4 regions of the Micromonospora sp. AMSO12t genome follow, and region 3 is predicted to be linked to each of the others. Evidence: riboswitches for the same ligand, from Rfam matches in the RefSeq annotation. Region 3 holds a riboswitch; each other region holds the start of a gene.
The links. Region 3 has a riboswitch for cyclic di-AMP ahead of F6X68_RS12025 (NlpC/P60 family protein). Riboswitches for the same ligand answer to the same signal wherever they lie in the genome.
Positions count from the first base shown of each region.

Region 1: another riboswitch for cyclic di-AMP. It lies ahead of F6X68_RS31270 (hypothetical protein); the one in region 3 lies ahead of F6X68_RS12025 (NlpC/P60 family protein).
Region 2: another riboswitch for cyclic di-AMP. It lies ahead of F6X68_RS24020 (hypothetical protein); the one in region 3 lies ahead of F6X68_RS12025 (NlpC/P60 family protein).
Region 4: another riboswitch for cyclic di-AMP. It lies ahead of F6X68_RS15795 (C39 family peptidase); the one in region 3 lies ahead of F6X68_RS12025 (NlpC/P60 family protein).

Region 1 covers NZ_WAAS01000405.1:279-4,025, reverse strand. Annotated here, with positions in the region: gene F6X68_RS31280 (MarR family winged helix-turn-helix transcriptional regulator) at 143-484, opposite strand; gene F6X68_RS31275 (carbonic anhydrase) at 695-1,447, shown strand; gene F6X68_RS31270 (hypothetical protein) at 1,575-2,591, opposite strand; cyclic di-AMP (ydaO/yuaA leader) riboswitch at 2,595-2,726, opposite strand; partial or broken gene F6X68_RS31265 (YibE/F family protein) at 2,893-3,747, opposite strand, start outside.
Region 2 covers NZ_WAAS01000203.1:6,610-11,775, forward strand. Annotated here, with positions in the region: gene F6X68_RS24010 (AAA family ATPase) at 1-488, shown strand, start outside; gene F6X68_RS24015 (cation diffusion facilitator family transporter) at 565-1,482, shown strand; cyclic di-AMP (ydaO/yuaA leader) riboswitch at 1,636-1,767, shown strand; gene F6X68_RS24020 (hypothetical protein) at 1,781-2,866, shown strand; gene F6X68_RS24025 (SRPBCC family protein) at 2,943-3,410, opposite strand; gene F6X68_RS24030 (1-phosphofructokinase family hexose kinase) at 3,589-4,566, shown strand; gene surE (5'/3'-nucleotidase SurE) at 4,563-5,166, shown strand, end outside.
Region 3 covers NZ_WAAS01000059.1:9,067-14,232, reverse strand. Annotated here, with positions in the region: gene F6X68_RS12040 (zinc metalloprotease) at 1-869, shown strand, start outside; gene F6X68_RS12035 (pyridoxamine 5'-phosphate oxidase family protein) at 1,010-1,561, opposite strand; gene dcd (dCTP deaminase) at 1,640-2,218, shown strand; gene F6X68_RS12025 (NlpC/P60 family protein) at 2,273-3,313, opposite strand; cyclic di-AMP (ydaO/yuaA leader) riboswitch at 3,326-3,459, opposite strand; gene F6X68_RS12020 (N-acetylmuramoyl-L-alanine amidase) at 3,698-5,166, shown strand, end outside.
Region 4 covers NZ_WAAS01000091.1:15,234-20,399, forward strand. Annotated here, with positions in the region: gene F6X68_RS15785 (CDP-glycerol glycerophosphotransferase family protein) at 1-743, shown strand, start outside; gene F6X68_RS15790 (alpha/beta fold hydrolase) at 811-1,554, opposite strand; gene F6X68_RS15795 (C39 family peptidase) at 1,660-2,505, opposite strand; cyclic di-AMP (ydaO/yuaA leader) riboswitch at 2,734-2,874, opposite strand; gene F6X68_RS15800 (acyltransferase) at 3,193-4,440, opposite strand; gene F6X68_RS15805 (polysaccharide pyruvyl transferase family protein) at 4,749-5,166, shown strand, end outside.

The sequences.
Region 1 (3,747 bases), on a different contig from region 3:
CCGCGGCCGCTCCACCGAGGACCGCGCGGGCACCGCGCCCGCCTCGGCGGGCCGGCCCGGTCCCGCCCGGTCGGAAACTCTCGCGCACGCGGTGAGATTACCGCCGAGGGCCGGAGCGGCGTGCCGCCGCCCGGACCCCTCGTCAGGAACGCTCGCTGGCCTCGGCCGGCTCCTGGTCGTCGGCGAAGAGGGCGAGGAGGGCGCCGACCTGCCGGTCCGCTTCGGCGGGGTGTCGGAACCGCCCGGCGGGGTTGAGCGTGTACTCGTTGCGTCGGCCCACCCGGGTGCGGTTCAGGTAGCCGCCGGCCTCCAGGTCGGCGACGATCGCCTGCGCGGCCCGCTCGGTGACGCCCACCTCGTCGGCGACGTCGCGGAGCCGGGCGGTGGGGTTGCGGGCGATGGCGAGCAGCACGTGCCCGTGGTTGGTGAGGAAGGTCCAGTTGCGGGTGCTCCCGTTCTCCCCTGTCGTCGCCATGCCCGCCATCGTATGGCCCCTGCTTCGTGTTTTCCTGCGCGCCCTCGCGGCCGAGGGACGCGCGGAGGCCCGGCCGCCGTCGCATCGGGCCGCCGGACATATGAAATGCATATCACGCATCCCTTGACGTATCTTGCAGTGCGTGTGACGGTGGTGGCAGCCCGCGTCCAGCGTCGGCCCGGGTGACCAGGCCGTTCACGTGAGGTAGCGAGGTGTGGGATGAGTCGTCCCGGATCGCCAGGAACCCAACCGGGCCCGGAGCGGACGCTCCCGGCGCCGGCCACGGGCGGGACCCCGGCCGACGTCGGCACCGCGTTCGCCGTCCCCGCGAGTCCCGAGCAGGCGCTCGCCGAGCTGCACGCCGGTAACCGGCGGTTCGTGACCGGCGCCCCGCGCCACCCCAACCAGGACGCCGGGCACCGCGCCGCGGTCGCCGACGGGCAGCACCCCTTCGCGGTGATCGTCGGTTGCTCCGACTCCCGGCTCGCCGCCGAGATCATCTTCGACCGCGGCCTCGGTGACCTCTTCGTGGTCCGCACCGCCGGGCACACCATCGGTCCCGAGGTGCTGGGCAGCGTGGAGTACGCCGTCACGGTCCTGGGCACGCCGCTGGTGGTGGTGCTCGGGCACGACTCCTGCGGGGCCGTCCAGGCGGCGCGTACGGCGGCCGCCACCGGCACCCCGCCGGTCGGGCACCTGTGCGCCGTGGTGGACGCCGTGGTGCCCAGCCTGCGCCGGGCCGCCGCCGAGGGCGTGGACGACATCGACGGGATCGTCGACATCCACATCGCGCACACCGTCGAGGCGATGCTGGGCCGCTCCGCCGTCCTCGCCGCGGAGGTGGCTGCCGGCCGTTGCGGGGTGGTCGGCATGTCGTACCGGCTGACCGCCGGCGAGGTGCGGACGGTGGCCGAGGTGCCCGCCGCTGCGGCCGACGCGCCGGAGGCGGCGGCCAGCGCCGCGCTCGCCTGAACAACCACCCACCCACCGCCCGCCTGTCACCGCCCTGGCGGGCGGGTCCGTACGACGAAACAGGGCCGCCCCGCGTTCGGCGGGGCGGCCCTGTCCGCGCTCTCGGCTGTGCCGCGCGCGTGCGTGCCTACCAGAGGGACACGTGGACGTGGTCGGTGTGGTTCGACGGACCGCTGTAGGAGCTCCAGCCCGTCGCCGGGAACCAGATCTGTCTGTTCCAGATCACGTAGTAGACGCCGAGCCGGTCGGCGTTGCGGACCAGGAACGCGGTCAGGTTGTTGCCGTACATGTAGGTGTCGTCGTTGTGCCAGGGGGAGAAGCCGCTCTTCTGCAGCGACCAGTCGCAGGCCCGGCCCTTCGGGTGCTCGTAGGGCCCGCCGGGGCGGTAACAGCCGACGAACCGGTTGAAGCCGGCCCGCTTGACCTCCTTGTACATGTGCAGGGTGCGCGCGGTGATGCGGCCGGAGGTGGTGGGGTCGGCCTCGGTGGGTGACAGCGGCGTCCAGTCGCCGTCGGCCGCCCGCCCCGGCGCGATCTTCGCCACCGGCGAGGTGGCGACCACCTTGCCGCTGGTCAGCCCTCTGCCGCCGACCAGCGCGAGCGCCTTCTCCGCCTCCCGCTTGCCGCGCGCCATCTCGTTCGTCAGCTTCTGCTGTTCGCGGACCTCGGTGTCGAGCGCCAGCTTGGCCTGCTCGGCGCGGTCCTTGACCGCGTTCACCTCGGCGAGCTTCTTGGAGTTGACCAGGTTGAGCTCGTCGAGGGCGGCGGCGCGCTTGACGAACGAGTCGGGGCTGGCGGTGTCCAGCAGCATGGACACCGCGCCGATCCGCCCGGTGCGGTAGGACTGGGCGGCGATCTGGCTGACCTGGGGAGCCAGCGCGTTCAGTTCGGCCTGCGCCCGGGAGACCTCCAGGGCCAGTTCGAGCTGGCGCTTCTTCGACTTCGCCAGCTTCGCCTTGGCCTGCACGTAGGACCGGTTCCGGGCCTCGATGAGGTCGTCGAGCAGCTTGGGCTCGTCGTCCCCGTGCCCGGAGGGCTTGGGCGGGGTGGGCGCGGCCGCCGCCGGGAGAGGCCCGGCGAAGACCGCCAGAGCGGCGAGTACGGCCACCACGGGCGTCAGCCAGCGGCGTAGGGGTGCCGTCACAGTTTTCCCTTCCGTCGACCGCCGACCGGGTTAGCTGACGGGTTCGGGGCGGAAGTGGCCCCTACCGCTGTCGCGGATTCACCCCACGTACCTGGGTCCCCGGTTCGCCTCGCGGCGATTGGGCGGCGGCACCGCAGGCGCCGCTGCGCGCCTTCGGCGGTGACCGGCAGCGAGGTTACCCGAGAACGCTCCCGGGGATCTACGTCCCTAAGCCGACTAAATGCGTTATTTCGTAATGGCGGACGGTGACCAGTGACGCATTTATCAGGACGAACGTCCTGTTCGGTCACGCTGAGGAGCGTCACCATGCGGTGTCCGTACTTCTGTGCCCATCGGGCCATCCGGCGGGAGCGGCGGACGGCGTGTCCCCACGCGGCCCGCTGAGGGCCTCCAGCGCCTCGGACCGGTCGGTGGCCGGCCGGGGCGTCGGCGCGGGCGCGGTGGCGGCGCGGTCGGTCGCGTCCCCGCCGCGTCGGCCGGCCGTGGTCACCAGGGCCGCCAGCGCGGTGGTCAGCGGCACGGCGGCGATCAGGCCCAGGGTGGCGACCGCGCTGCGGACGATCTCCTGGGCGAGGAACTCGCTGGTGAGAAGTTGGGTCACCGCCCGCGAGTCGGCGGTCAGCAGGAGCAGCACCGGCAGCGAGGCGCCGGCGTACGCCAGCACGATGGTGTTCACCGTCGAGGCGATGTGCGCCCGGCCGACCCGGGTCGCCGCCCGGTAGAGCTGCGTCCGGGACAGCCCGGGGTTGGCGTGCGCCAGCTCGGTGACCGTGGCGGCCTGGGTCACCGTGACGTCGTCCAGCACGCCGAGGGAGCCGATGATGATCCCGGCCAGCAGCAGCCCGTGCAGGTCGACGTCGGCCTGGTACATCGACAGCGTGGTGGCGTCCTCGGAGCCGAACCCGGTCAGGTGGGTCGCGGCGGTGGCGATCGTGCCGAGGACACCGGTCAGCACCAGGCTGCCCAGCGTGCCGAGCACGGCGACCGAGGTCTGCGCCGTCACGCCGTGGGTCAGGTAGAGCACCACGAACATGATCAGAGCGGCGCCGACGACCGCGACCAGCAGGGGCGGGTTCCCGGCGCTGATGCCCGGCAGCACGAAGGTCAGCAGGATGGCGAAGCTCGCCGCCAGGCCGCCCAGCGCGGCCAGCCCACG
Region 2 (5,166 bases), on a different contig from region 3:
ACCGGGCCCGGGACCAGGCGTTGGGCCGGCGCAAGCGGCACCACTTCACCCTCACCACGAACTACCGCAACTCGGCGGAGATCTTCGCGGTGGCGGCGGCCGAGATCCGCCGGCTGCACCCGGACCTGCCGCTGCCCCGGGCGGTGCGCTCCACCGGCGTCGACCCGGTCGCGCTGTCGGTGCCGCCGGCGGAGCTGGAGAGCGCCGTCGTGGCGGCGGCCGACGCGCTGCTCGCCGAGGTCGAGGGCACGGTCGGGGTGATCACGCCGGTGCCGCGCCGCGACGAGGTGGCCGGCTGGCTGGGCGGGCTCGGCACGCCGCGTTTGCAGGTGGTGACCAGCCTGGAGGCCAAGGGCATGGAGTACGACGGGGTCGTCCTCGTCGCTCCGGGCGAGATCCGGGCCGACCCGGGGTCGGGGGTGCGGACGCTCTACGTGGCGCTGTCCCGGGCCACCCAGCGGCTGACCACCGTCGACCCGATCGGCTGAGCCGCCGTTACTTGCATACATAGCGATGTGAGCATAGATTGAACGCGAATCCGGACGCCTGACGGAGGGTGGGCGCGTGGGCGCAGGTCATGACCACCATCACGGGTCGGTGGCGAATGCCGCGCACCGCCACCGGGGCCGACTCTGGGCGGCGTTCGGGCTGCTCGCCGGCCTCATGGTGGTGGAGGCGGTGGCGGCCTTCCGCACGGGGTCGCTGGCCCTGCTGAGCGACGCCGGGCACATGTTCACCGACGTGCTCGGCATCGGCATGGCGCTCGCGGCGATCGCCGCCACCCGGCGGGCGGGCGCCGACCCGCAGCGCACCTTCGGCCTCTACCGGCTGGAGGTGCTGGCCGCACTGGCCAACGCCATGCTGCTCTCCGGCGTCGCGGTCTACGTCGTGATCGAGGCGGTGCGCCGCTTCGGCGACCCGCCGGAGGTGCTGGCCGGCCCGATGCTGGTGGTCGCCGTGCTCGGCCTGCTCGCCAACATCGGCGCCTTCGCGCTGCTGCGCTCCGGGGCGAAGGAGAGCATCAACGTCCACGGCGCGTACCTGGAGGTGCTCGGCGACCTGCTGGGGTCACTCGGCGTGATCGGGGCCGCGCTGCTGATCGCCACCACCGGCTGGTGGTGGGCGGACCCGCTGGTGGCGGTCGCGATCGGGGTGTTCATCCTGCCGCGCACCTGGCGGCTCGGGCGGGCCGCGCTGCGCATCCTGGTGCAGGCCGCGCCGGAGCACCTCCAGGTGACCGCGGTGCACGACCGGCTGGCCGCCGTGCCCGGCGTCGCCGAGGTGCACGACCTGCACGTCTGGACGCTCACCTCCGGCATGGAGGTGGCCTCGGCGCACCTGACCATGGCACCCGGCGCGGAGGTCGGCGCGGTGCTGGGCGCCGCCCGGGCCGCGCTGCACGACGACTTCCACATCGAGCACGCCACGTTGCAGATCGAGCCCGGAGCGTCGCGCGGGGCCTGCGGGTCGGTTGAGTGGTAATGAGGACAACCTTAAATCTGGGAGAGTATTGTGCGCTTATGCCGGATTTGACTGCTAGTGGACGTACACCCTCCGTCACCTGCGCTGCATCAGTCACACCGGCACCGGTAGGCTCGGCTTCGGCCTCCGCCAGGCGGCACCCACCGGTGCCGGCGGTGGCCGCCGCCTAATCGCCCGGCGGGGCGAACCGGGGAACCATGTTCGTGGGGTGCATCCGCGTCAGCGGTAGGGATCTTCCGTCCCGAACCCGTCAGCTAACCCGGTCGGCGGCTGACGGAAGGACACGTGAATGCCAGTGATGGCACCTGTACGACGACCTGCCGCCCGGACGGCGGCCCTGATCGCCACGATGCTCGCCCTCGGCGCCGCGGTGGCCCCGGTCACCGCCGCCCCGGCGGCGGCCGCCACCCGGGCCGGCCTGCTCGCCGCGGCCCCCGGCCAGGACGAGGAGGGCGGCACCCCCGCCCTGCGGGCCCAGTTGGAGGCCGCCAGCAAGGGCTACCTCGACGCCAAGCGCGCCCTCGACACGTCGGCCAAGCGGCAACAGCAGCTCGCCGCGCAGCTCAAGACCACCGAGGTCGAGCTGGCCGCGCACACCGCCAAGGTCGGCGAGATCGCGGGGGCGGCCTACCGCACCGGCCGGCTCAGCGTGGCGTCCGCCCTGCTCAACAGCAGCTCGCCGGACGGCTTCATGGACCGCGCCGCCGCCCTCGACGCGGTGGCCGCCAAGGAGGACCGGGCCCTGCGCGAACTCCAGGAGACCCGAGACCAGGCCACCCGCACCAAGCTCGCCCTGGACGGCGAGATCCGGGAGCAGCGCAAGCAGGTCACCGTGATGGCCAAGCGCAAGGAGCAGGCCGAGCGGGCGTTGACGGTCGCCAACCGCGAGCAGCAGCAACAGCGGCAGCAGTCCACGGGGGCGGGCACCTCGCCGGGCGGCACCTCCAGCAAGACGGCGAAGGCGGCCCCGCGCAACTCCGACGGCTCCTGGCCGCGCGAGTCGTGCAGCGTCAACGACCCCACCCCCGCCAACGGCTGCATCACCCCGCGCACCCTGCACGCGCTCAACCAGGCCAAGGCGGCGGGCTTCACCCGCTACGTCTCCTGCTACCGCCCCGGCGGCTCGGGCGAACACCCGAAGGGCCGGGCCTGCGACTTCGCGGCCCAGAAGGGCGGCTTCGGCGGCGACGCCACCGGCGGCGACCGGACGTACGGCAACAACCTGTCGGCGTACTTCGTGCGCAACGCCGACCGGCTCGCCGTGCTCTACGTGATCTGGTACAGGCAGATCTGGCTGCCCAGCAGCGGATGGAAGTCGTACAGCGGGGCCAACGGCGACCCGTCCAGCGACCACACCAACCACGTGCACCTGTCGGTCTACTGACGCCCGCGCCCCGGTGCCCCGCCCGTCGCGGGTCACCGGGGGCGCGACGGCCACCACGGCCGGGACCGTCCGGCGGTCAGTCGGCCGGCGACCCGGGCGGGCTCGTGTCGAGGGCCGTGGCGAGGCGGGCGGCCAGCCCGAGGTGGGCGGCGCGGGTCTGGCGGAACGCGTAGCCGAAGAGCGGCGCGGGCGCGGCGAGGGTGATCTCGACCTCGATGCGGACCACGCCGTCGGGCTCCGCCCGCAGCCGGGTGTGGTTGCGCACCGTGGTGGCAGGCCACTGCCGGGCCACGGTGACGATCTCGTCGGCATCGTCGACGAGGACGTCGGCCCGGTAGGTGATCGGCAGGCGCACCGGCCCGGCGGCCAGTCGATCGGTGATGTCGTAGCTGGCCCGCGCGCCAGGACGGGGCGGCACCCGGCGGACCCGGACGATCAGCGGGTGCAGGTCCTCCTGCCGGGTGGGGTCGGCGAGCAGCGCCGCGGCGTCCGGGAGGGAGCAGCGCGCCTGGACGGTGTAGCTGAAGGAACTTCGCCTGAGCACGCCGTCTCCCCAGCGTCGGTGGTCGCCCGATCGTCGCGCATGCCGGGCGCCCTGGCAACGCCGCGCCGATCCCGCCCGGAGTCCGGACGCCCGGCCGCCGACCACACTACGGTCAGCTGGTGGATGGTCACGGCACGTGTCGACCGGCGGAGGATGGGCGCATGAACGGGTACGACGGATGAGCGGGCACGTGATGGTCTTCGCGCCCACGCCCCGGCTGACGGTGACCGTCGACCAGCCCAGCGAGGCGCCGGAGCTGCACCTGCACCCCGGCGGGCAGGGCGTCTGGCAGGCCCGGATGGTGATGTCGCTCGGGGTCGACGTGGTGCTCTGCGCCGCCCTCGGCGGCGAGATCGGCCAGGTGCTGGAGCCGCTGCTGGTCAGCGAGGGGGTGCACCTGAAGGTGGTGGTCCGCGACTCCGGCAGCGGCGGGTACGTGCACGATCGGCGCGAGGGCTCCCGGCAGGAGATCGTGGACGTGCCCGGCCAGCCGCTCAGCCGGCACGAGCTGGACGAGCTCTACAACCTGGCGCTCGGCGAGGGGCTGCGCGCCTCGGTCAGCGTGCTGAGCGGGCCGAACGAGCCGTCCCTGGTCCCGGCCGACCTCTACCGGCGGTTCGCCGCCGACCTGGGGGCCAACGGCAGCCGGGTGGTGGTCGACCTCTGCGGCGAGCACCTCGACGCCGTGCTGGACAGCGGCGTCTTCTTCCTCAAGGTCAGCCACGAGGAGCTGATCGCCGACGGCCGCGCCGACGGCGAGGACGAGGAGCAGCTCACCCGGGCCCTGTACGACCTGCACGCCGGCGGCGCCGAGAACGTGGTGGTGAGCCGGGCCGACAAGCCCGCCCTCGCCCTGGTCGACGGCGAGGTCTTCGAGGTCGAGATGCCCCGGCTGGAGGCGGCCGACCCGCGCGGGGCCGGCGACTCGATGACCGCCGGGGTGGCGGCCGTGGTGGCGCGCGGCGGCGACGTGCGCACCGCGATCCGTACCGGCGCGGCAGCCGGCGCGCTGAACGTGACCCGGCACGGCCTGGGCACCGGCCGGCTCGACTCGATCACCGGCCTGGTCGACCGGGTGCGTCTCGTACCGGCCGGCAGCCGGCCGCAGGAGCGGACCAGCCCCGACGAGCTGGCCGAACGGGCGGCCGAGCGATGACGCTGCGGGTACTGGTCACCAACGACGACGGCATCGCCGCGCCCGGCATCCAGGCGCTGGCGCGGGCGGCGGCGGACCGGGGCCTGGACGTGGTCGTCGCCGCGCCGCTGGAGGAGGCGAGCGGCACCAGCGCCGCGATGACCGCCGTGGAGCGCGACGGGCGCGTGGTGGTCCACGAGCACCCGCTGCCGGAGGTGCCGGGGGTGCCGGCGTTCGCGGTCGGCGGCTCCCCCGGCTTCATCGCGCTGATCGCCGTGCACGGCGCCTTCGGGCCGCCGCCGGCGGTGGTGCTGTCCGGCATCAACCGGGGCGCGAACGCGGGACGCGCGGTGCTGCACTCGGGCACGGTGGGTGCGGCCTTCACCGCCGCCGCGAACGGCTGCCGGGCGATGGCCGTCTCGCTCGACGTGCTCTCGGCCGGGGAGGCCACGGCTGCCAGCGGGGGTGCCGCGGTGGCCGCCGCCGCCCGGGTACGCGACGCCGAGCGGCACTGGCCGACCGCCGCCCGGGTCGCCCTGGACCTGCTGCCCCGGCTCACCGCCGGGCCGGTGGAGAGCGTGCTCAACGTGAACGCTCCGGACCTGCCGCACGGCCGGCTGC
Region 3 (5,166 bases):
CCGCCCCGACCGAGGTCTGCGTCGAGCCGGCCGACGTCCACTCGGACGCCCGCGTCAAGCCGGGCAGCGGCGCCAAGCACGAGCCGAACGAGCTGACCCTCGCGGAGACCCGCGAGCGCGAGGCCGACATGGCCGCCGCGCTGCGCGAGCGGGCCCGGTTCCGTACCGGCGCCGGGGCCTCCACGATGGCCGCCGCCGTCACCATCCCGGTGGTGGTGCACGTGATCCAGGAGAACAGCACCCGGGCCGGCGGCAACATCCCCGACTCGATGGTCAACTCGCAGATCAACGTGCTGAACCAGTCGTTCAGCGGGGCCACCGGCGGCGCGTCCACCGCGTTCAGCTTCCAGCTCCAGAAGATCAACCGGGTGACGAACCCGTCCTGGTACCCGATCGTGCAGGGCTCCTCGGCGGAGCGGTCGATGAAGACCTCGCTGCGTACGGGCGGCAAGAACACCCTCAACATCTACCTGGGTGAGCTGAGCAACGGCCTGCTCGGCTGGGCGACCTTCCCGACCCGCAACCTCAACAGCATGGACGGCGTCGTCGTGCTGAGCGAGTCGCTGCCGGGCGGCACCGCCACCAACTACAACCAGGGCGACACGGGCACCCACGAGGTCGGCCACTGGCTGAACCTCTACCACACCTTCCAGGGTGGCTGCTCCGGCTCGGGCGACAGCGTCAGCGACACCGCTGCCGAGGCGTCGCCGGCCTCCGGCTGCCCGACCGGGCGGAACACCTGCACCGCCCCCGGCGTCGACCCGATCACCAACTTCATGGACTACAGCTACGACTCCTGCATGTACCAGTTCACCGCCGGGCAGGCCAGCCGCATGCTGACCGCCTGGAACGCGTACCGCGCGGCGTAGTTACGCCGTACGACTCCACCGGTGCCGGCCTCGCTCGACGGGGCCGGCACCGGCGTCTGTGCGGCCGGGCACGCGGGGGTCGGGCGGTGGTCACGGTGCGGCGCCCCGGAGGGGGACGGCCCGGGGCGCCGCACCGCGTCTCAGGCGGCGGGGCGGGCGGCGTGGTCGCCGACGCGCCCCGACCGGGTCTCGGGCACCAGCGCGGTGCCGGCGTCAGCCGCGCGGGGGTCGAGCCACACCTGGACGGCGGGTCGGCCGTGCCACTCGCTGGCGCCGCCCGCGACGCCGGACTCGCGGCGGGCCAGCATCGCCACGTCGACGGTGAACTCGAAGACCCGCCAGTCGACCTGCGGCGCGGCCCGGTGGCTGCGGGCCAGCCGGGCGACCCGCGCCGGGTCGGTCACCGGCCGGGCGTGGCCGGCGACGTAGGCTTCGTCGTCGCTCTCCTCGGGCGGGAACGAATGCAGCGCGTAGCGGCCGTCGCGCTCCAGGTCGCGCCGCTTGGGCGAGTCGACGACGAAGCAGAAGAGCCCCTCGTCGGTGATCACCGGGGACACCGGGTGCACCCGGGGACCGCCGTCGGCGCGGACGGTGGCCAGGTAGCCGAAGCCCGGCCCGTACTGCTGCATGAGGAGGCGGATCCCGTCGGCGAGGCGGGGCTCGTCGGCGGCGAATTCGGACCAGGAAGCCATGCCGGCATTCTATCGAACAATTGTACGAAGATGCACTCCGACACGCAGGTCACGCGTGTCGGTCGCTAAGGTGTGCGGATGCTGCTCTCCGACCGCGACCTGGCCTCCGAGATCGAGGCGGGAACGCTCGCGCTGGAGCCGTTCGAGCCCGCGCTGGTGCAACCGTCCAGCATCGACGTACGCCTGGACAAGCTCTTCCGGGTCTTCAACAACCACCTCTACACCCACATCGACCCCGCGCAGCAGCAGGACGACCTCACGTCGATGGTCGAGGTGCCCGAGGGCGAGCCGTACGTGCTGCATCCGGGCGAGTTCGTGCTCGCCTCGACGCTGGAGGTGATCACGCTCGGCGACCAGCTCGCCGGCCGCCTGGAGGGGAAGAGCTCACTGGGCCGGCTGGGCCTGCTCACCCACTCCACGGCGGGCTTCATCGACCCGGGCTTCTCCGGTCACGTGACCCTCGAACTGTCCAACGTCGCGAACCTGCCGATCACCCTCTGGCCGGGCATGAAGATCGGTCAGCTCTGCATCTTCCGGCTCTCGTCGCCGGCGCAGCACCCGTACGGCTCGGCCGTCTACGGCTCGCGCTACCAGGGGCAGCGTGGCCCGACCCCGAGCCGCTCCTGGCAGCACTGGCGCACCTGGCCCACCCGCTGACCCGACCTGCGAGCGCGCGGAGGGCCCCCGCCGGGCAGGGACCCTCCGCGCGCCTCAGCCGGGTCGGCCGTAGCTGTGGATCGGGCCGTCGTCGACCTTCTTCATCTTGATCGGCACCCCGGCGCGGGAGGCGTGCACCACCCAGCCCCCGCCGACGTACATGCCGACGTGGTGCAGGTCGCTGTAGTAGAAGACGAGGTCGCCCGGGCGCAGCTCGCCCCGGCTCACGGACGCCGTGGCCCGGCGCTGCTGCGCGGCGTTGTGCGGCAGCGACACCCCCGCCTTCGCCCAGGCGGCGAGCATCAGGCCGGAGCAGTCGTACGAGTTCGGCCCCTCGGCGCCCCAGACGTAGGGCTTGCCGATCTGTGCGCAGGCGAACTTCACGGCGGTGCCCGCCGGGCCGCCGGGATAGCCGGCCGGGCAGGGGGCGGGACGCAGCGGCCCGCCGCCGCCGTTGCCGTAGACCCGCAGCCGTAGCTTCTGCAACCGGTCGATCTCGGCGTTGATCTGCTTCTTCTTCGCCGCGAGCTGGGCCTCGGTGCGGCTGAGCTGGACGACCATCTCGTCCAGCGGCGCCTTCTTGGCGGCCAGCCGGTCGCGCAGCTCGGCGACCTGCCGCACGTCCTGCTGCTGGTGCTGGGCGAACTGGTCGAGCAGTTCGAGCTGCCCGATCATCTCGCTCGGTGAGCGGCTGCCCAGCAGGGCGTTGACGGCGGAGACGTTCTCGCCCTTGTAGGCGCGGGCTGCCAGCGCGCCGACCTTCTCCATCGCCTGGTCGACCTGCTTCTCCAGCGGCCCGATCTGCGCGGCGAGCGCGTCGGCCTGCTTCCGCCTGGCGGCCAGGTCCTGGCGGGTGGCGTTGTGCCGTTCGATGATCGGTTCGAGCTTGTTCCAGTCCTCGTCGATCTGCCGCTCGATCTCGGCGACCGTCGGTTCGGCGTGGGCCGCCGTGGCGCCGCCGGTCAGGACGACGGCGAACGCGGCCAGGGCGGCGAGGGCGGTGGTGCAGCGGTACCAGCGTGGGCGCGGCGCAGCCGTCACCGGGTCGGCGAGGGCCGACCGGGCCGACGGTGGCCGCGGGGCATGGTGTGCCACCGGGCTTCGTACTCCTTCTTCCGTACCGCCTACCGGGTTAGCTGACGGGTTCGGGCGGGAAGGGGCGCCCTACCGCAGGACTGCGGATTCACCCCGGGGAACCTGGGTCCCCGGCTCGCTCGGGAGCGACTCGGCGGTGTCGGACCGTCACCGCCCTGGTTGGACGGAATGTCACCGGCCGACGAATGACCAGAGTAGAGACGACCGTTATCGATCCGCAACCCTACGGGCAGTGACACTCCGTACCCACCCGGATCGGGCGGATCCGCAACCCGGGCGACGAAGATTTTCTTCCTTCTGAAGTGTCTGACGGAAAGGTATTGACCAGAGGCGGCGGACGGGGCGAAGGTGACCCCACCTTTGCCCGTCCGAACTGGGGGTCTGATGCACCTGTCAGCGACATCGAGGAGCAGACGCGTCCTGCTGGCCGCCGCCGTGGCCGCCGCCATGGCGGCGACGCCGCTCACCGCCGCCGGATCCGCCGCCGCGGCAGCGCCGGTGAACGACCGGCAGCAGCAGTACGCCGCCGCGGCCGCCGAGTACGGCGTACCGGAAAGCGTCCTGCTCGGGGTCTCCTACCTGCAGTCCCGCTGGGACACCAACGCCGGCACGCCGAGCACCAGCGGCGGCTACGGACCGATGCACCTCACCGACGCCGAGCACGTCACCGCCCTCGCCGGCGGCACGCACCACGACGAGGGCACCGAGGACCCGCGCGGCGACGACTCCCGCCCGTCCCTGGCCGAGGCGGGCGAGCCGCCGGCCGCCACGCCGCCCGCCGAGGCCGCGCTGCGGACCGTCGACGCCGCCGCCGAGTTGACCGGCGCCAGCGAGGAGTCGCTGCGGACGGACGTCACGGCGAACATCCGGGGCGGCGCGGCGCTGCTGGCCGCGTACCAGAAGGAGATCGGCGCCCCGGTCGGCGCCGGCACCGACCCGGCGGCCTGGTACGGCGCGGTGGCCCGGTACTCCGGCGCGGACAGCGCCGACGCCGCGGCGGCCTTCGCCAACGAGGTGTACGCCACCATCGCCACGGGCGACAGCCGGGTGACCGACGACGGGCAGCGGGTCACGCTGGCCGGCCGGGCGGTCCAGCCGGACCGCTCCTGGCTGGACCGGCTGCGCCTGCGCAAGCTCGCCCGGCCGGACGGGCTGGAGTGCCCGAGCGACATCTCCTGCGAGTGGATCCCGGCGCCGTACGAGAACTACGGCCCCACCCTGGGCGACTACGGCAACCACGACCTGGGCAACCGTCCCACCCAGCAGAAGATCGAGTACATCGTCATCCACGACACCGAGGGCTACTTCGGCCCCAGCGTCAACCTGGTCAAGGACCCGAAGTGGGTGGGTTGGCACTACACCCTGCGCTCGGTGGACGGGCACATCGCCCAGCACATCAAGACCAAGAACGTCGGCTGGCACGCCGGCAACTGGTACGTGAACGCCAAGTCCATCGGCCTCGAACACGAGGGCTTCGCCGGGCACGGCACCTGGTACACCGAGGCGATGTACCGCACCTCCGCCAAGCTGGTCCGCCACCTGGCGCGGGCGTACAACATCCCGCTGGACCGCAACCACATCATCGGGCACGACAACGTCCCCGGCACCGTCGCCGCGAACGTGCGCGGCATGCACTGGGACCCGGGACCGTACTGGGACTGGTCGCACTACTTCGACCTGCTGAAGGCGCCGTTCAAGTCGACCGGCACGCACCGGACCGGGCTGGTCACCATCGACCCGGACTTCGCCACCAACCAGCCGCCGTTCACCGGCTGCAACCGGCAGCCTCCGGGCGTGCCGAACCCGCCCCCGGCGACGGCCCCCTGCCCGCTGCGCGGCTCCTCCGCGCTGTT
Region 4 (5,166 bases), on a different contig from region 3:
AGAAGTTCGTCGTCGTCGGCCGCCCGCAGGTCGAGTCGATCGAGGTACGCCCGGAGCCGGCGCACGGGCGGGCCAACCCGACCGTGCTCTACACGCCGACCTGGACGGGGCACAACGCGGACGCGAACTACTGCTCCCTGCCGGTGGCCGAGACGCTGCTGCGCCGGCTGCTCGACCGGGGCGCGACGGTGATCCTGCGGGCCCACCCGTACACCTCGCAGAACCCGGCCTCCGCCCGGCAGCTGGGCCGGCTCACCGAACTGCTGGCCGCGGACCGGGCCCGCAGCGGCCGGCAGCACGTCTTCGGGGCCGCCGCCAGCCGGGAGCTGACCCTGACCGAGTGCGTGAACCGCTCGGACGCGCTGGTCTCCGACGTGTCCGGGGTGATCTCCGACTACCTCTACTCCGGCAAGCCGTACGCGGTGACCGACATGGTGGACTCCGGCGACCGGTTCCCCGAGCAGTTCCCGCTCGCCGGGTCGGGCTACGTGCTGCGGCGCGACATGGCGAACGTGGACGAGGTGCTGACCGCGCTGCTGGACACCGATCCGCTGGCCTCGGCGCGGTGGGTCACCCGGAGCCGCTACCTGGGCGACTTCCCCGCCGAGTCGTACGCCGAGGCGTTCCTGGAGGCCGCACGGCGCCAGCTCGACGAGGGCTGGAAGACGCCCGCCCCGCGCACGGGCGGCGCGACCGGCCTGCCGCTCGACCCGGACGAGGCGACCCTCTCCCCCGCCACCTGACGCACCGGCCGGGAGGCACACCGGTCGCGACGGCGGATCTCCGGGTCGGGCCGTTCGCGGGGCACCGTCAGCGGTACGGCTCGACGAGGTCCAGGACCGCTTCGGGGGCCTCGACGTGGGCGTTGTGCCCGAGGCCGGGCAGGGTGGCGACCGGCACCCCCAGCTCCGTGAGCTGGGCGTCGGTGACCATGGGGTCGTGCTCGCCGCGGGCCAGCAGCACGGGCACGTCGGTCGCCGCCAGCAGGGCGGGCAGGTCCGGCGCGCCCACGCCGAACGCGGCCGGGTCCATCGCCAGCCGCCAGCGGCCGTCGACCTGCCGCAGCCCCGCCTCCACCACGGGGTGCTCCGGGGCGAAGAGCCCGGTCAGGCCGGCCACCCGCAGGTAGCGGCGGGCCGCCTCGTCCCGGCTGGCGAACCAGGTCACCGGCCGGGCCGCCAGCTCACCCGCCTTGGCCAGCTCCGCCGGCGACCAGACGGCCTTGATGCCGAGCCCGACGACGGCGTCGACGGGCAGCCCGGCGCCCCGGGCGGCCAGCGCCAGCCCGACCACCCCGCCGAGGGAGTGCCCCAGCACGACGAGCCGGTCCCCCGCCGCGAGCCCCGCGCCGATCCGCGCGGCCAGCCCCGGGAAGGAGTACTCCGGCAACGGCGGCGACCAGCCGTGGCCGGCGAGGTCGGGCGCCAGCCACCGCCCCGCCCACCGACGCTCCAGCAGCGGCGCCCAGGGCAGCCACACGTCGCCGGTCGCGCCCATGCCGTGCAGCAGCAGAAGCACCCTCCGGCCGTCCCGCTCACCCGACTCATCGACCATGGGCGCAGTGTGCCACCCGTCGGACGCCGCGGGCGAGGGCCGTGACCCGGACACGACATCGGGCGCCGACCCCCCGGGTGGGGAGCCGACGCCCGACGGCGTCGCTCAGGCGGAGTAGCCGCGGGTGGCGGCCCAGTTCGCCAGGGCGATGGTGCTGATCCAGTACGACGCGGTCGCCGGGTTCGCCGAGTCGGCGATCTTCACCAGCCGCCCCTCGTCCTGGTAGCCGACCACCGCGATGTAGTGGCCGCCGGGGAAGGAGTGCCAGCCGCCGTCGGTGTCCGTGGCGCTGCCGGCGACGTTGACCACGACGCCCCGCCCGTCGGTGATGGCCGCGACGACGTCGGCCTGGAGCCGGTCCATCTGGGCCGGGGTGGCGGCGCCACCGGGGATCATCCGGGTCCGGTACGGGTCGCCCTTCACCGTCGCGTTCAGCACCCGGGTGGTGTCCTGGGCCGAGTCGGTGCCCATCTGGTCGGTGCCCAACTGGGCACCGAGGGCGTCCTGGCTGCGCGCGATGCCGGCGGCGCTGAGGGCGTGCCGGACGGCCGCCGGACCACAGTTGTAGAAGGTGGTCTGGGCCTGGTAGTCGTAGTCCAGGCTCTTGGCGGCCGGAGGCTTCGGCGGCTCCGGCTTGCGGGTCAGGTCCGGGTCCGGGGCGGCGCTGGACGCGCTGGCCGACGGGGCGGCGCTGGACGCGGCCGGGGCGGCGCTGGACGGGGCGGGCGCGACCCGGGCCTGGCTGCGCGAGGCCGACGCGTCGTCCCGCAGTTCGGTCGCGGCCACCGGGGCCTGCGCGGCGGCGGGGGCCTCGTCGGTTCCGGCCAGCAGCGCGACCGTGCCCGACGCCAGCACGAGCGCCGCGGCGGACGCGGCGGCCAGCTGGTACGGACGCTCGGACGTGAGGCGACGCAGCTGTCGCTTGAGGTGGTGCTTCACGGTTTCCTCCACGGGCTCGGGGTGAGCGGCCGTCGGTCCGCGCCGAGGGCAGGGCGGACCGACCGCGCGGACGGGCGTCCGGGCGGGTGGTGGGCCACTCAGGGGATGCGCCCGGGACGCCGGGCGACGGACGGTGACCGGTGGGTCAGCTCATGACCTGCGGGCGGACGAGCGCGGTCACCGCGGCGCCGTGGAGACGGCGGCACAACCGAGGGGTGTACGGGTGTGGCATGACGATGGAACTCCTTCCGACACCGCCGACCGGGTTAGCTGACGGATTCGGGCGGGAAGAACGCCCTACCACGGGCCCACGGCCCACGGATTCACCCCAACGAGCACTGGGTCCCCGGTTCGTCGTTCACGATTAGGCGGGTCGGCGCGGCGTCGCCTCTGGCGATCGGGTACCGCACCGGACGCGCCGACATTACTGGCCGGTCCGCGCCCTGCCAACCCCGTCCCACCTGCCTAAACCTTGATCGGCAGACAATTTTTGCGGGCACTTCGCCACTGACGCGACTCAATGGGACGACCGTTTCTGCGCGCACCTCCGGGCGACAACGGGACAAGTGGCGGACATCGGCGCCGAAACCCCGGCAGGAATCGACCGGGCCGCGCCCGATGACCGGTTCGCCGACGTGGTGACCGGCGTCACCGAAACGGCCGGGATTTCGTCGGCGGACACTCCGGTCGCCGGGGCGCTCAGCGCGAGTCGGCGTACGTCGGCCGGTGGCCGTCCTGCGGGTCGGCGGCCCGGGGGCGCGGCACGGCGTTGCCCCGGTCTCCCGGCGCCGCCCCGGGGCCGCCGGGGTCCTGCCCGGCGCCGTCCCCGCCCCGCGGCGCCCGGGCCGACCTGCGCGGGGTGAGCAGCCGCATCATCGGCGTCTCGACGAGACGGTGCAACAGGCCGGCCAGGGCCAGGTTGACCAGCAGGAAGCCGAGCACCACCGCCAGCCCCGACCAGCCGGTGAAGCCGACACCCCAGTCGCCGGTGAGCCGCAGGACGGTGATCATCACGAGGACGTGCACCAGATAGAAGGCGAAGGAGACCTCGCCCAGCCAGATCATCGGCCGGGACCGCCACGGCGAGCGCCGCCCGCGCACGTCCGCGTCCGCCGCCGCGGCGATGACCAGGATGTACGCGACCGAGAGCAGCGCCGCCCACAGTTCGGCGCGGACCCACTGCGCGGCGACCACCCAGGTCGCCACGAAGAGCAGGCTGGCCAGCGGCAGGCCCGGCCCGCGCCACCGGCCACGCCGCATCAGCTCGGCGGCGGCGACGCCCATCCAGAACTCCAGCGACCGCACCGGCGGGAAGATCTGGGTGAACCACCAGCGGCTCTCCTCGGGCACCAGCGCCTGGGCCGGCCAGAGCGCCAGGATGAGCAGCGGCACCGCGACCACGACGGCCCACAGGGCCCACGGTCGGGCCCGGCGGATCAGCGGCAGCGCCAACGGCAGGCAGAGGTAGAAGAAGAACTCGCAGGACAGCGACCAGCTGACCGTGTTGATGCTGTAGAAGTGGCCCGGCCGCGGGTCCCACGCCTGGAGGAGGAACAGGTTCTCCACCGCGACGAACCGGTCCACGGGGTCGGCGAACCAGGCCGCGACCGCCAGGGCCGCCACCCACAGCACCACGTGGCTCGGCCAGATCTTGGCCACCCGGCGCCGCCAGAACGCCCGACGGGTGTCGGTGGGTCGGGCCGACCAGACCAGCACGAAGCCGCTGAGGATGAAGAAGAACTGCACGCCCGACAGCCCGAGTGCGAAGGCCCAGTCCACGACGGCCTTCTGGCCGGGCTCGGCGATGATGCCCATCGTCGCGACGTGGAACCCGAAGACGAGCAGGGCGGCGACCCAGCGCAGCCCGGTCAGCGACGGCAGGCGGCTGGCCGGGGACGCGGGCCGGGCGGCGGGCGCGACGGTCGCGACGGTCGCGGCGTCGTTCATGCCGGCATCCCGACGATCCGCAGGGTCACCAGCACGTACGTCTCCTCCTCGACCCCGTCCTCAGGCGCCCCGAGGGGCCCGTGGCGGTCCGCCGGTCGGCGCCGCCCCGCCGGGCACCCTACCCGCCGGGCCTGAGGCTCTGTTCCGTCCCGTCCGCGAGTGCCCGTTCTGTCCCGTGGGGGAGTCCCGTTCCTCCCGTCCCTCCGTGACCGTTGCGTCCCCATCCGTGACGGCGGTGGCGGGCATCCGGGTTCCGGCCGATCGGGTGGCTAGTATTCCCAGACCCGGAGGTGACGAGAGGCGGGCGAATGCACAAGCGAATCCTGATGCGGGCGAAGAAGGGCCCGTTCGACGTCTACTCGCCGGAGGAGACGCACGAGCGGAACTGGATCGGCGACAACAACGGCAACCTCGTCTTCAGCCACGCCGCCCACAAGCTCCTGCGCACCGCCACCGCCGAGATCACCTCGACCGAGTTCAGGATCGACCCGCGCGACGCCGACATGATCAACGAGCGGTACGACGTCTACGTCGTACCGCTCGCCAACGCCTTCCGCCGCAGCTACGCCCACCGCGTCGAGGCCATGACGAAGCTCATCGAGCAGCTGAAGATCCCGGTGGTGGTGCTCGGGGTGGGCGTACAGACCGACATCAACGGCGACCGGGAGTACCTCCGCCCGATCGACGACGTCGTGACCCGGTTCGTACGGGCGGTCCTCGACCGCT